DNA from 3 places in the Nocardiopsis sp. iso_25 genome. Region 1 is predicted to be linked to each of the others. Evidence: riboswitches for the same ligand, from Rfam matches in the RefSeq annotation. Region 1 holds a riboswitch; each other region holds the start of a gene.
The links. Region 1 has a riboswitch for cobalamin ahead of AC0VX6_RS11890 (VWA domain-containing protein). Riboswitches for the same ligand answer to the same signal wherever they lie in the genome.

Region 1 (2,254 bases):
GGGGCACCGTGCCGGGAGATGAGGCGAGCCAGTGGTCGGCGGTGGTCTCCAGGCGCGATTCGGAGTCCGCGCCCAGGTCGCCCAGTACGGTCATCCGGCTGGCGCCGTAGCCCGCGCCGACCAGCAGGGCGGCGACCGCGGCGGGGGTGGCGCCGTCGGAGGAGAGCACCAGGACGCGGTGGCCGGGGGCGAGCTGGCGCAGCAGCAGGCGGGGGTCGCGGCCGACCAGGCCCACCACGGCGCAGCGTTCGGCGGGCCAGCCCATGCGGGCGCGGGCCAGGGCGACCGAGGAGACGGCGGGCTCCACCCGCACGGCGTCCGCGCCCAGCAGGTCGATCAGGGTGGTGGCGATACCGGACACCAGGGGGTCGCCGGAGGCCAGCGCCACTGTGGAGGGGGTGTCAGGGGAGGCGCTGCGGGTGGAAGCGGTGTCGGCGGAAGCGGGGCCGGCGGACGCGCCGCCGGTGGACGCACTGCCGGCTGAGACGGCGTCGAGTGAGGCCAGCAGTGGCGGCAGGCCCTCGCGCAGGGGTGAGGGCCAGGCCCGGCGGCGCTGCCGGGGCCGGTCGGGGAGCATCGACAGATGCCTGCGCCCGCCCAGCACGGTGTCGGCGGCCAGGACGAGTGCGCGCAGCCGCTCGGGCAGACCGGACCAGCCGTCCGCACCGATGCCGACGACGGTGATCCTGGGTTCGGGGGGAGGGGGCGCGTCATCCTTCATTCCTCGGACGCTATCGTGGCGGCAGGCGTGAGGTGCCCCAACGGCCCAGCCATCGGAAACGGTGGGGACGGCCGACGGGGAGAATCTGGGAAGCCCGGTGAGACTCCGGCACAGGCCCGCTGCGGTGAACCGAGCCTTCCGTCCAGGAAGGACCCGGCAAGTCCGAAGACCGGCCTCGCGCCCGTCCCTTACCGATGGCGACATGAGCGGGAGCCTCTACATGCCATTGCGGTCACCGCACTACCCCTTTTCCGCGATCGTCGGCTGCGACGCCGAGGAACTCGACGACCTGGGCCTGTCCCTCGTCCTCACCAGCGTCTCGCCTGAGATCGGCGGCGTCCTGGTGCGCGGCGAGAAGGGCACCGCCAAGTCCACCGCGGTCCGCGCCCTGGCCTCCCTCCTGCCGCCCGTCGACGTCTACCAGGGCGACCGGTTCTCCGTGGACCCCGCCGACCCGGCGCAGCACTCCCCCGACGGGCCCTTCGGGTCCGGCACGGCCGTGGAGAGCCGCCCGGTGCGCCTGGTCGAACTGCCCGTCGGCGCCACCGAGGACCGCGTCCTGGGCTCCCTGCACCTGGAGCAGGCCCTCACCCACGGCAGGGTCGCCTACGAACCCGGTCTGCTGGCCCGGGCCCACCGCGGCATCCTCTACGTCGACGAGGTCAACCTCCTGCACGACCACCTGGTGGACCTGCTCCTGGACGCCGCCGCCACCGGCCGGGTCACCGTGGAGCGCGACGGGTTCTCCGTGGAGCACGCGGCCCGGTTCCTGCTCATCGGCACCATGAACCCCGAGGAGGGCGAGCTGCGCCCGCAACTCCTGGACCGGTTCGGGCTCACCGTCGAGGTCGCCGCGCCGTCCGAGCCCGCGACCCGCGCCGAGGTGGTGCGCAGGCGCATGTCCCACGACGCCGACCCCGCCGCCTTCGCCGGTCGCTACCACGAGGCGGAGAAGGCCCTGGCCGAACGCATCGCGGCGGCCCGGGAGGCGCTGGGCCGGGTGCGCCTGTCCGAGGCGGCGCTGCTGAAGATCGCCGAGGTGTGCGCGGCCTACGACGTGGACGGCCTGCGCGCCGACATCGTGACCGCGCGCACGGCGATGGCGCACGCGGCCTGGGCGGGCCGTACCCGGGTCACCCGGGCCGACATCCGCCGCGCCGCCACGCTCGCCCTGCCGCACCGGCGCCGACGCAACCCCTTCGACGCGCCGGGACTGGACGAGGAGCTCCTGGACCGGATCCTGGGCGACGAGGAACCGCCGCCCGACCCCCCGGAGCCGCCGGGCCCGCGGGGAAGCGACGACGGCGACGGCTCCGAAGCCCCGTCGGACGCACAGGACCCACAGGACCCCTCCGACGACGCCGGTCCCCCGGATCGCTCCGGGGGCGCCGGGGACGCCGAGACACCCGGCGCCGAAGAGGCCGACCGGGAGCACTCCCCCGCCTCCGCCGAGCACGCCCCCGACGACGCCGAGGACGACTCCCCCGAGCACCGCCCCTCCGGCGCCCCACCGGCCACCGCCAGGGCCGCCGC
Region 2 (2,254 bases), 900 kb from region 1:
TCGGGCTCCACCCCCACGACGCGGACGCGGCGCGGGCCCGCGGCGGCCAGCGCGGCGGTGGCCACCCCCGAGGCGAGCCCGCCTCCGCCCACGGGCACGACGACGGTCGCGACCCCGGGCGACTGCTCCAGGATCTCCAGGCCGACCGTGCCCTGGCCCGCGATGACGCGCGGGTCGTCGAAGGGCGGGACGAGGGTGAGCCCCTCCTCGTCCCGGAGCCGCCGCGCGGTGGCCTCCCGCTCCCGGGGGGCCACCACGACGATGCGGGCGCCCAGGGCGCGCATGCGGTCGACCTTCACCCCGGGCGCGCCCTCGGGGACGACGACGGTGCAGGGCGCCCCCTGCCGGGCGGCGGCGTAAGCGAGCGCCTGGCCGTGGTTGCCCGAGGAGTGGGTCACCACACCGCTGCGGCGCCGGGCGGGGTCGAGCAGGGCGACGGCGTTGGTGGCACCGCGCAGCTTGAAGGCACCGGTGGGCTGGAGGCTCTCGGGTTTGAGCAGGAACGGCGGCCCTCCGGCGGGGCCCGCCGTCAGCGGGGTGCGCACCACCTCCCCGCGCAGGCGCTCCTGAGCGGCGCGGACGTCCTCCACCGTGATCAGTTCCATGCGTTCCCTGTTCCCGGTCCCGGACCGGCCACGCGTGCGGACCGGCGGCCCGCGGGGCCGCGGCCGTCGGCCGGGAGGGGAGCGGGTCTCGCGGAAGGAACGCGCGTGCACTACCGTGGCCGGTTGACTGTCAGCACAAGTCCATATCGTCGACGTCGCAGTGCACGGGAAGCCGGTGGAAGTCCGGCGCGGTCCTCGCCACTGTGACCGGAGGGCGCCTCCCGCACGCCACTGGGCCGGACACGGCCCGGGAAGGGTGGGGGCGCGGGGCAGAAGCCCGACTCCGGGAGCCAGGAGACCGGCTGCGACCGTCCGCGTCATCAGACCACGAAGGATGGTTTGTTCGTGAAGCCCACCGGGGCACGCGCGGTCCGGTACCGCCTGCCCGTCTGCGCCGCCCTCGCCCTGCTCCTGGCCGCGACCGCCTGCGGCGGCGCCGCCCCCTCCCCCGAGGCCGCCGGGGAGACGATCCGCAACTGCGGCGTCGACGTGGCCGCGGACAGCCCGCCGGAACGGGTGTTCGCCGCCTACCAGCCCGCTATCGAGACCGCCCACGCGCTGGGCCTCAGCGACCGCCTGGTGGGGACGGCGTTCCTGGACGCCGCCGTCCTGGAGGAGTACGCCGACGCCCAGGCCGGACAGGAGTACTACCCCAACCTGCCCAGCCGCGAGGAGCTGCTCAACCACAGGCCCGACTTCGTGCTCGCCGGGTTCAACGACGTGTTCACCGACGAGAACCTCGGCACGCGGGCCTCCCTGCGCGAACTGGGCGTCGGCAGCTGGATCCCGGCGCCGCTGTGCCCGAGCGGGGACGGCCGCACCGACGCGACCATCGACCCGGCCTCGGTGACGATGGACAGCGTCTACGCCGACCTGCGGGATCTGGGCGCGCTGTTCGACGCGCGCGAGCGCGCCGAGGAGGTCGTCGCGGACATGGAGGGCACGATAGGCGGGGTCGCCCGGGCCCTGGAGGGCCGCGTGCCTGAGGAGGACCGGCCCACGGTGATGGTCGGCCGCCCCAGCGACCAGGGGTTCCGGGTGGCGGGCGGGCAGGACTTCTCCACCGAGATCATCCGGCTGGCCGGCGGCGTCAACGCCTTCGCCGACCTGGACGGCGGGCGCAACCACGACGTGGCGGTCGAGGACGTGATCGCGCGCGACCCCGACTTCATCCTGGTCGACGTGTGCTGCGACGCCCGGATGACCGCCGCCGACGCCGCCCCGGACGTGGAACGGATCACGGCCGACCCCGTGCTGGCCAACCTGACCGCGGTCACCGAGGGGCAGGTGGAGGAGTTCACCTTCGCCGACCGCTCCGCGGGTGTGCGCAGCGCGGCCGCAGTGGAGACGGTCGCCCGGATCCTGCACCCCGGCCTGTTCGGGTAGGCGGGCCGATGGCCCCCCATACGGCCGGGAGGCCCGTGACGACCGTGCCCTCGGGGGTCCGGCGTCGGCTGCGGGCCGCCGCCGACGGTTCCGGGGTGCTCGTCGGCGCCCACGCCCGCGCGGCCGGGCTGGCGGTGGCCCTGCTGGTCCTGGCCGCGACCCTGCTGGTGTCGGTCCTGGTCGGCTACGAGCGGCTGTCGGTGTCCGACGTGTACCTCGCCTACGCCGGTTTCACCGGTTCGGACACAGACCTGGTCGTGCGG
Region 3 (2,254 bases), 960 kb from region 1:
CCCTGCGGTGCGCGGCGCGGGCGCGGCGCAGCTCGGCGGTCTGGGGGAAGGAACCGATGGTGGTCGTGGTGAGCGGGGTGTCGGTGGGCCTGCCGCGCTCCCGCGGGCGCTCGTAGGCGTCCGGGCCCAGGGCGTCGAGGCGGGCGCGCACGCGCGCGTCGGTGAAGGCGGGGGGACGGACGCCGCCCCGACCGGTGTACTCGGCCTCGGCCCCCTCGGACAGCACGCGGCCGAGCAGAGCCGTCTCCCGGGCCTTCTGCCGGGCGAAGGCCAGGGCCCCGCGCAGCTCGGGGGCCAGGGAGGTCTCGGCGTCCAGGTCCAGGGGCACGTGCAGCAGGGAGCAGGAGGTGCTCACGGTCAGCTCGTCGGTGAGGGCCAGCAGGGTGCCGAGCGCGGCGACGGCGGCCGGGATGTCGGTGCGCCAGACGTTGCGTCCCTCCACCACGCCCGCGACCAGGCGGGTGGCGCCCAGGCCGGAGATCCGCACCAGGTCGTCCACGCCCTCGTCGTCGGTGACCAGGTCCAGGCCGACCGCCTCGACCGCGGACTCCTTGAGGACGCGCAGGGCCGCGGAGCCGATGGAGCCGAAGTAGGTGGACACCAGCAGGGAGGGCCGGTCGGTGACCGCGCCCAGGCGCTGGTAGGCGCGCTCCAGGTGGCCGACGGCGGCGCGGCCCTCGTCGGTGGCCAGGATCGGCTCGTCCAGCTGGACCTCGGTGGCGCCCGCGGCCCGCAGGTCGCCGAGGAGCTGGGCGTAGGCGTCCAGGAGCTGGTCGAGCAGCTGGACCGGTTCCCAGCCCTCGGGGGCGCCGTCGGCGGGCTTGGCCAGCAGCAGGAAGGTGAGCGGGCCGACCAGGACCGGGCGGGTGTGGAAGCCCGCCTCGGCGGCCTCACGGAACTCGGCGACGGGCTTGTCGCCCACCAGGCGCGGACGCGTGCCGGGCGAGAGCTCGGGGACCAGGTAGTGGTAGTTCGTGTCGAACCACTTGGTCATCTCCAGCGGAGGGGCGCCCTGCTCGCCGCGGGCGAGCGCGAAGTAGCGGCGCAGCTCCTCCTCGCGGTCCGGCGCCGCGGCGGGCGGGGCGAAGCGGGAGGGGACCAGGTCGAACAGGACCGCGGTGTCCAGCACGTGGTCGTAGTAGGAGAACGTGTTGGAGGGGATGTCGTCGACACCGGCCTCGCGCAGCTGGGCGTAGACGCCCAGGCGCAGGTCGGCGGCGACCCCGTCCAGTTCCCGGGCGGTGGTGCGGCCCCTCCAGTGGGACTCGCAGGCGCGCTTGAGCTCGCGGTCGGGGCCGATGCGCGGGTAGCCGTGCACGGTCGAGCGCACGGAGGGACGTGGTCCGCCCGGGGCCGCGGAAGGCGCGGGGGTCGTGGTCATGAGCTTCTCTCCCTCGTCGAAAGCCGGGTACCGGCCGCGGGGAGGAGAAGAGGGGCGGGCACGCCGACGGACGCGCCGCGGGCGCGCACCGGACCTGCCACCGCCTCCGGCCCTCCCTCGGGGCGCGGGACCGCCGGCGCCGCGGGTGCGTCGCCGGGTGGAGGCAGGTCTTCGGACTCGGGGGCGCGGGCGGTGCGGACACCGCTCCTCCTACTGGCCGCCGCTTCCCGGTTTCCGGTCTCGGCGACCGGCACTACCAGTGCTCATGGCGGCGTTCGTTCCCCCATACCGCTGCGGGGCAGTCCCGGACTCGCACCGGGTTCCCTCTTGCGACATGGTTCCGCCCCGTTCGTTCCGGGCCGGGCCCGGGACGCGGGGGTGGATCATGTACCTTCCACGGCTGCAAGTATAGGGAGGGCCCCCTTCGCCCATGCACCCGGCGTGCGGCCCCATGCGCACGGTCCGGACGGTGAGAACCCCCGTCCTTCGGCCGGCGTCACACACGAAGTCAAGCGTTGCGCGGGTGAGCCCTCTCTGCTCCCCGCGGACGTTCGTCTGAGCGATGAACGTGGAGATTCCCTCGTGAATAAGCAGTCCCGCCTCGCCATGGCACCGGACCACCCCCTGATCACGGTCGTGGTAGCCCTGGCGGTCCTGGCGGGCATGGTGTTGTTCGCCACCCGCTCCTCCGGAGAGCCCGAGCCAGGGCCGCGGACGCAGGGAGCGCCGCTCTCCGAGAGCGAGCCGCCTCCCCCGGCCTCCGGCGAGCCCGACGGGCTCACCGAGGTGGACGCGGCCGCCGTGGCGGGCGTGGAGGAGGCCGAGCTGCCCTACGACGGGGAGATCTCCGTCTCGGTGACCTACCCGGTGATC

Region 2: linked by a shared signal. The riboswitch ahead of AC0VX6_RS15935 (ABC transporter substrate-binding protein) and the one ahead of AC0VX6_RS11890 (VWA domain-containing protein) in region 1 are both predicted to bind cobalamin.
Region 3: linked by a shared signal. The riboswitch ahead of metE (5-methyltetrahydropteroyltriglutamate--homocysteine S-methyltransferase) and the one ahead of AC0VX6_RS11890 (VWA domain-containing protein) in region 1 are both predicted to bind cobalamin.

What each region holds. Positions count from the first base shown of each region.
Region 1 covers NZ_CM149667.1:2,760,473-2,762,726, reverse strand. Annotated here, with positions in the region: gene cbiT (precorrin-6Y C5,15-methyltransferase (decarboxylating) subunit CbiT) at 1-721, opposite strand, end outside; cobalamin riboswitch at 772-913, shown strand; gene AC0VX6_RS11890 (VWA domain-containing protein) at 948-2,254, shown strand, end outside.
Region 2 covers NZ_CM149667.1:3,665,159-3,667,412, forward strand. Annotated here, with positions in the region: gene AC0VX6_RS15930 (threonine ammonia-lyase) at 1-605, opposite strand, end outside; cobalamin riboswitch at 747-926, shown strand; gene AC0VX6_RS15935 (ABC transporter substrate-binding protein) at 951-1,991, shown strand; gene AC0VX6_RS15940 (FecCD family ABC transporter permease) at 2,000-2,254, shown strand, end outside.
Region 3 covers NZ_CM149667.1:1,801,081-1,803,334, reverse strand. Annotated here, with positions in the region: gene metE (5-methyltetrahydropteroyltriglutamate--homocysteine S-methyltransferase) at 1-1,381, opposite strand, end outside; cobalamin riboswitch at 1,547-1,707, opposite strand; gene AC0VX6_RS07850 (polysaccharide deacetylase family protein) at 1,988-2,254, shown strand, end outside.